DNA from 3 places in the Mesorhizobium sp. f-mel genome. Region 1 is predicted to be linked to each of the others. Evidence: riboswitches for the same ligand, from Rfam matches in the RefSeq annotation. Region 1 holds a riboswitch; each other region holds the start of a gene.
The links. A riboswitch is a leader RNA that binds a small molecule or an ion and turns the genes downstream of it on or off. The one in region 1 is predicted to bind thiamine pyrophosphate.
Positions count from the first base shown of each region.

Region 2: another riboswitch for thiamine pyrophosphate. It lies ahead of thiB (thiamine ABC transporter substrate binding subunit); the one in region 1 lies ahead of thiC (phosphomethylpyrimidine synthase ThiC).
Region 3: another riboswitch for thiamine pyrophosphate. It lies ahead of ACWUKX_RS19995 (hypothetical protein); the one in region 1 lies ahead of thiC (phosphomethylpyrimidine synthase ThiC).

Region 1 is NZ_JBSPTO010000042.1:15,242-17,499, forward strand. It holds gene ACWUKX_RS29060 (helix-turn-helix domain-containing protein) at 1-298, shown strand, start outside; gene ACWUKX_RS29065 (hypothetical protein) at 397-615, opposite strand; TPP riboswitch at 620-735, shown strand; gene thiC (phosphomethylpyrimidine synthase ThiC) at 841-2,258, shown strand, end outside.
Region 2 is NZ_JBSPTO010000006.1:63,384-65,641, reverse strand. It holds gene ACWUKX_RS10760 (ABC-F family ATP-binding cassette domain-containing protein) at 1-375, opposite strand, end outside; gene ACWUKX_RS10755 (thiamine diphosphokinase) at 377-1,021, opposite strand; TPP riboswitch at 1,124-1,238, shown strand; gene thiB (thiamine ABC transporter substrate binding subunit) at 1,282-2,258, shown strand, end outside.
Region 3 is NZ_JBSPTO010000017.1:2,940-5,197, reverse strand. It holds gene ACWUKX_RS20005 (ABC transporter ATP-binding protein) at 1-401, opposite strand, end outside; gene ACWUKX_RS20000 (ABC transporter permease) at 398-1,198, opposite strand; gene ACWUKX_RS19995 (hypothetical protein) at 1,224-1,427, opposite strand; TPP riboswitch at 1,418-1,530, opposite strand; gene ACWUKX_RS19990 (sulfite exporter TauE/SafE family protein) at 1,796-2,258, shown strand, end outside.

The DNA of each region.
Region 1 (2,258 bases):
CCATCTCGCCGAACTGCGAAAGGCTATGGACACCACGCAGGCCCGGCTTGCCGAAAAATCCGGAATGAAGCAGGCCGAGATTTCGCGCGTCGAGCATCACCCGGAAACTGTTCAGATAAGGACCATGGAACGCTACGTCCGCAGCCTCGGCGGCGAACTTAAGATCGTCGCGATCTTCCCCGATGGCACCAGGGCGGAAATACCCATCCACGCGGGCCGCCCTGTCAAATCTCGGATTACGGCCGAGCAGGAGCCGATTGGGAACGATAATTATGGGGAAGCCCGGTTGGGGGCATGATTGCGGCTGTTCGGTGCAGCCGGAATTTCTGATTTGCTCTATGGCGCGCCTGCAGCCAAGCGTTGAAATGTGTTGCTTAGGATAGCTGCCGAGCCGCTTCAATTCAGTGCCGGGCCTCTACCAATGAAAGCATCGGCGCGGAGGCCGGAAACCCGCTCAAGCGACTCGATTATGCGACTGAGCAATATGGCGACGCAATCGGCCGCCAGGCGGTCCTCGTCGGCGATCGATGCCACCGCCGTGGGCAACAGCAAATTGGCCGTGGCGGCAAACGCCAGCGCATCGGCGCTTGACAAAAGGGCGCCGGCCCGGTCCAATCGAGGCATTCACCAGGGGAGTCCCGGCAAGGGGCTGAGATACTGCTGGCTTCGCGGCGCAGTGACCCGTTGAACCTGATCCAGTTCACACTGGCGTAGGGACGGTGCAAGCGCTTTGCGGGAATTCATGCCCGAAAACCTGTTTCGAGCAGGTCGCCCAAGGCGTCTTTTCATCCTTCCGGCACAGAACTGGGTCTCCAATGCAAATGAGCAAAGGAGCCTCAAATGAATGCCTTGACCCCCGCCGTGTCGACGGGACCGCTGCCCGCCTCGCGGAAAACCTACAAGCCCGGCGCCATCCACCCGCAGATCAGGGTGCCGATGCGCGAGATCGCCGTCCACCCGACCGCCGGTGAGCCGCCGGTCACGGTTTACGATCCGTCCGGCCCTTATACCGACCCCACTATCGAGACCAGCATCGAGACCGGCCTTGCCCGGCTGCGCCAGGACTGGATCACGGCACGTGGCGATGTCGAATTCTACGACGGCCGCCACGTCAGGCCGGAGGACAATGGATTTGCGGCGGGCGAGCGCCTGACGCCGGAATTTCGAGTCCGCAACCCTCCGCGGAGGGCCCGGGCCGGCAAGGCGGTGACACAGCTTGCCTATGCCCGCGCCGGGATCATCACCCCCGAAATGGAATTCGTCGCCATTCGCGAGAACCTTGGACGCGAGATCCTGCAAGGCAAGCTGCAGCGGGAGGGCGAGGCCTTCGGTGCCTCGATCCCGGATTTCGTCACGCCGGAGTTCGTGCGTGAAGAGGTGGCGCGGGGGCGCGCAATCATCCCCGCCAACATCAACCACCCCGAAAGTGAGCCGATGATCATCGGCCGCAATTTCCTGGTCAAGATCAACGCCAATATCGGCAATTCCGCCGTCACCTCGTCCATGGCCGAAGAGGTCGAAAAGATGGTCTGGGCGATCCGCTGGGGCGCCGACACGGTGATGGATCTGTCGACCGGCCGCAACATCCACAACATCCGCGAATGGATCATACGCAATTCGCCGGTGCCGATCGGGACGGTGCCGCTCTATCAGGCGCTGGAGAAGGTCGCCGGCATCGCCGAGGACCTCAACTGGGAGGTCTATCGCGATACGCTGATCGAGCAGGCCGAGCAGGGCGTTGACTATTTCACCATCCACGCCGGCGTCCGGCTGCATTACATTCCGCTGACGGTCGAGCGCGTCACCGGGATTGTCAGCAGAGGCGGCTCGATCATGGCGAAATGGTGCCTGCACCATCATCGGGAAAGCTTCCTCTACGAGCATTTCGAGGAAATCTGCGACATCTGTCGCGCCTATGACGTCTCCTTCTCACTCGGCGATGGCCTACGCCCCGGCTCGATCGCCGACGCCAACGACGCGGCGCAATTCGCCGAACTGGAAACGCTCGGTGAGCTGACAAAAATCGCCTGGGCGAAGGATTGCCAAGTCATGATCGAGGGGCCTGGGCATGTCCCCATGCACAAGATCAAGCGGAACATGCACAAGCAGCTCGCCATCTGCGGTGAGGCACCCTTCTACACGCTCGGACCGCTGACGACCGATATTGCGCCCGGCTATGACCACATCACCAGCGGAATCGGTGCTGCCATGATCGGCTGGTTCGGCACCGCCATGCTCTGCTATGTGACGCCGAAGGA
Region 2 (2,258 bases), on a different contig from region 1:
CGCCTCGCCGCCGGAGAGATCGTTCGGCGGTTCCTCGCCGGACAGGCCGAGATGCTCTATCAGATAGGTGGCGCGGTAGGGATCGTCGGCGGGTCCGAGCCCCGCCTCGACGTAGGCGCGGACGCTGGCGAAACCATCCATGTCGGGCATTTGCGGCAGGTAGCGCACTGTCGCCGAAGGCTGGCGGAACACCTCGCCGTCCTGCGGCTCGATCAATCCCGCAGCGATCTTGAGCAACGTCGACTTGCCCGAGCCGTTGCGGCCGACCAAAGCGATCTTGTCGCCTGCCGACGCCGTCAGTTCCGCTCCGTCGAGCAGCGGCGTGCCACCGAAAGTCAGTTTTATCCCGTCGAGATTGAGAAGTGGCGGCGCCATGTCAGCTTTCGGTAAGCGGGAGTGGGTGGGCGAGCAACAGCGCGCGGCCGCTGCCCAACGCGATTTCGAGCCGGCCCTTGACCTCATTGGAAATGGTCAGCGACGAGCCGAACGCCATCTCGATATGGTTAAGCGGCCATTTGGCGCCGGTCACGGTCAGGCCGGAAAGGTCGGAAAAGCCGAGAATCGAAAACAGCGTGCTATCGGCGTAGTCGAAGCCGACCTTTCCGCGAAGCAAGGGAATGCCTTCCTGTGCGCCGCTGGTCAAAAGCACCTCCGTCCCTGCCTCGGCCAGTCGGACGCTGAGCGCCAGGTGCAAGAAGGCGTGGTCGGCCCGCTTGCCACCGAACGCGCCGGCAAGCACGAGGCTGGTCGCGCCGCGTTCGAGCGCGGCGGCGATAGCCAGTTCGCCGTCGGTCTTGTCCTTTTCTGCCGGAAACACCTGGCGGGGCACGGCGGCCAGCTCGTCCGGCAGATCCGCCGGCACCGAATCGAAGTCGCCGACCCAGAGTTCCGGCGTCAGGCTCAGCGTCCGGGCATGGCTCATGCCGGCGTCGGCGGCGATGACACGCGTGCCAGCGACCTGGCGGTCGAGCAGCGGCGTGCGGATAAGATCGCCGCCAAGCAGGATGGTGAATTTGCTCATATGCGTGGCCCTTACCAGCCCTGCTTGCGAAACGGAAGGCCGCGTTCCGGATGCCCGGCAAACTTCCGCTTGCGCCACACCTGGGCCGGGCCTATGTGTCGAAACGCTCTAACGGGGTGCTGGACGCGATCTTCGCGGACCAGCTGAGAGGCAACCATGCCAACCCGCTGAACCTGATCCGGTTTGTACCGGCGGAGGGATTAGACGTTTCGGACAGCCCGACGCCTCAATTCCTTTCAACGTGAACGAAGGAGGCGCCGATGCGCACGTTTTTATACACTCTTGTTTCGGCAATGCTGCTTGCGGCGGCCGTTCTCGCCGGCATCGGGCCGGCATCCGCGCAGGAAAAACTCACCGTCTATACCTATGAGAGCTTCACCGCCGACTGGGGTCCAGGCCCGGCGGTGAAGAAGGCCTTCGAGGCCGAATGCGGCTGTACTCTCGAATTCGTCGCGGTCGCCGACGGCGTCGCCCTGCTCAACCGCGTCAAGCTGGAAGGCGCCGCAACCAAGGCCGACATCGTGCTTGGCCTGGACACCAATCTGACGGCCGAAGCCAAGGCCACCGGCCTGTTTTCGCCGCATGGCGTCGTCATCGACGTCAATGTGCCGGGTGGCTGGAGCGACAATATTTTCGTGCCGTTCGACTATGGCTATTTCGCCGTCGTCTACGACACCGAAAAGCTAAAGACCCCGCCGAAGAGCCTGAAGGAATTGGTCGAGGGCAATGCCGATGAGAAGATCGTTATCCAGGATCCGCGCACCTCGACGCCCGGTCTCGGCCTGCTGTTGTGGGTGAGGTCGGTCTATGGCGACAAGGCGCCGGAAGCCTGGGCCAAGCTTAAGGCAAAGGTGCTCACCGTGACGCCGGGCTGGAGCGAGGCCTATGGCCTGTTCACCAAGGGTGAGGCGCCGATGGTGCTGTCCTATACCACGTCGCCGGCCTATCACATGGTCGCCGAAAACACCGAACGCTATCAGGCGGCGTCCTTCGAGGAGGGCGAGTATCTGCAGATCGAGGTTGCCGGCATAACCACCACGGGTGCGAAGAACCCGTTGGCGAAACAGTTCTTGACTTTTATGACCGGGCCGAAATTTCAGGATGTCATCCCCGAGACCAACTGGATGTTTCCTGCCGGCAAAACTGACAAGCCGCTCAATCCGGCCTTCGACAAGCTCGTCAAGCCGACCAAGACTTTGCTGTTCAGCCCCGAAGAGGTCGCCGCCAACCGCAAGGC
Region 3 (2,258 bases), on a different contig from region 1:
CCCGAGAGCTGCGCCGGATACCTTTGCTCGAAGCCCGCAAGGCCGAATTCGCCGAAGAGCGGCGCCACCTTGTCGCGCGCCGCCTTGCGGGACATGCCTTGCACTTCCAAACCGAGCGCGGTGTTGTCGATAACCGTGCGCCAAGGCATCAGGGCATCGTGCTGCGGCATGAAGGCAAACGGTCGGCGCGCGTCGGCCAATGGCCGCCCGTCGAAGTCGACACCGCCGCCGTAGCCTTCGAGACCGCCCGTCAGCAATCTGAAGATCGTGGATTTGCCGGCTCCGGAGGGGCCGAGGATTGAAACGAATTCGCCCGGCTCGACATGCAGCGTGATGCCGGCAAGCACGTCAATGTCGCCAAAACGCTTGCTGACTTGGCGCAGCTCCAGCCGTCTGCTCATGATTTTCGTGCGGCATCGAGCCGCTCCCATGGCATGGCGGCGCGCTGGATCAGCACCGTGGCGGCAAACAGGGCTAGCGTGAGCAAGGCGCTGATCAGCACGGCTGCGAGCACGAGATCGGGCCGGAAATTGTTTTTGGCGTTGAGCATGTAGATGCCGAGCCCTTTGGCCGCGCCGGCATATTCCGCGAAGATGGCGCCCACCACGGCGTAGGTGATCGAGATACGCAGCCCGGCGAAGAAATAGGGCAGCGAGGAGGGCAGGCGGGCCAGCAGGAAAATGCGCATGCGGGAAGCGCCCATCGAACTCAGAAGCGCCGAGATGTCCCGATCCGTCGATTCGTAACCCTGCACCAGCGCGACCAGCATGGGAAAGAAAGTCACGAGGGCGACCAGCATGATCTTCGGCGTCAGCCCGAAGCCGAACCAGAGAATGACCAGCGGGGCGATCGCCACCAGCGGCAGCGTCTGGCTAATGATGAAGACCGGGAACAGGGCGCGGCGCAGCGGTTTGAAGAAATCGATCAGCATCGAAAGAAGGAAGGCAACGGCCAGCGAGCAGGCGAAGCCCACCAATGTGGCACTGATGGTCGGCACGGTGTTGTCGAACAGCGCCTGGCGCTGCAGGATGGCCTGGGCGAGAATGCGTGACGGCGCGGGCAGCGTGGTGGGCGAGATGCCCGAGATGCGCGCATAGAGCTCCCAAGCCAAAACCAGCGTGCCGACAGATAGCAAGGCCGGTCCGATCTTGGCGAACAAGGCTGCGATTCGCGGCGCGGCGGAGAAAGATTGGGACATGCGAGACCTGTCTGGCGCGAAAAGATCAGCGCGGGGCCGGGCTGTTGGCCGAAACCGTAAGCTCGGTCGTGACATGGCCCTGGAGCCGGCCGACCGGCAGCGTCGAAATATCGCCTGTGCCCATGCGCAACTGATCGCGACAAGGGTCGAGCGCATCGAGCGCGGAGATGTCGACACCGACGAAATCGCCGGTCCTCGGATAAAGAGAAATCTGTACGTCAGAAAACATCGCCCGCCTCGCTCCGCTGGTATTATCCAGATCAGCTCTAGGGTTTACGGGCTTGCAGCCCATCTCTCAGCCCCGACGATACGGAGCACCCCTGTGGATGGCGGCAATTAAACAGATATGGGGTGGAGCTGCAAGTCTGCGCCCGACCCGTACCCGACCCGTGAAACCTCAGGTCAGAGGAGGTGCGGCTACCCGAACATCCAATTCGAGAGATCGCTCTCGATATCCTAAGAGGCTGAATGACTGAAGGTACAGGAAAGGCGTCGATCGAGTGGACAATTTCCCGTTCGTCGTCACCATTGTCGATGCGAGGCGTTTGGTGAATTGTCTTTTCGGCAATTACGACTCGCGCTTTGTTGGAGAGCCAAATGCAAGAGTTCATTCTTTTTGCGCTCGTAGGGTTTGTAGCTCAAGCTGTGGACGGGGCTCTCGGCATGGCCTACGGCGTGATTTGCTCGACAACATTACTGGGGTTTGGCGTGTCTCCTGCACACGCTTCGGCTTCAGTTCACGCGGCTGAGCTGTTTACCACTGCGGCCTCGGGTTCGGCTCACCTCTATCACCGCAATATCGACTGGAAGCTTTTCTGGCGCCTGATGCCGTTTGGCGTTCTCGGCGGCGTTCTCGGCGCTTTTGTGCTCACCTCGTTTGAGGGAGCGATCATGAAGCCATATGTGACCACATACCTTGCACTCGTCGGAGCTTGGCTCCTGTTCCGTTCCTTCCGGCGTATCCCAAGCAATCCGGTCCCTGCAAGCGCGGTACCTCCCCTTGGACTTGGTGGTGGATTTCTCGATGCGGCAGGGGGTGGCGGATGGGGACCCATCGTAA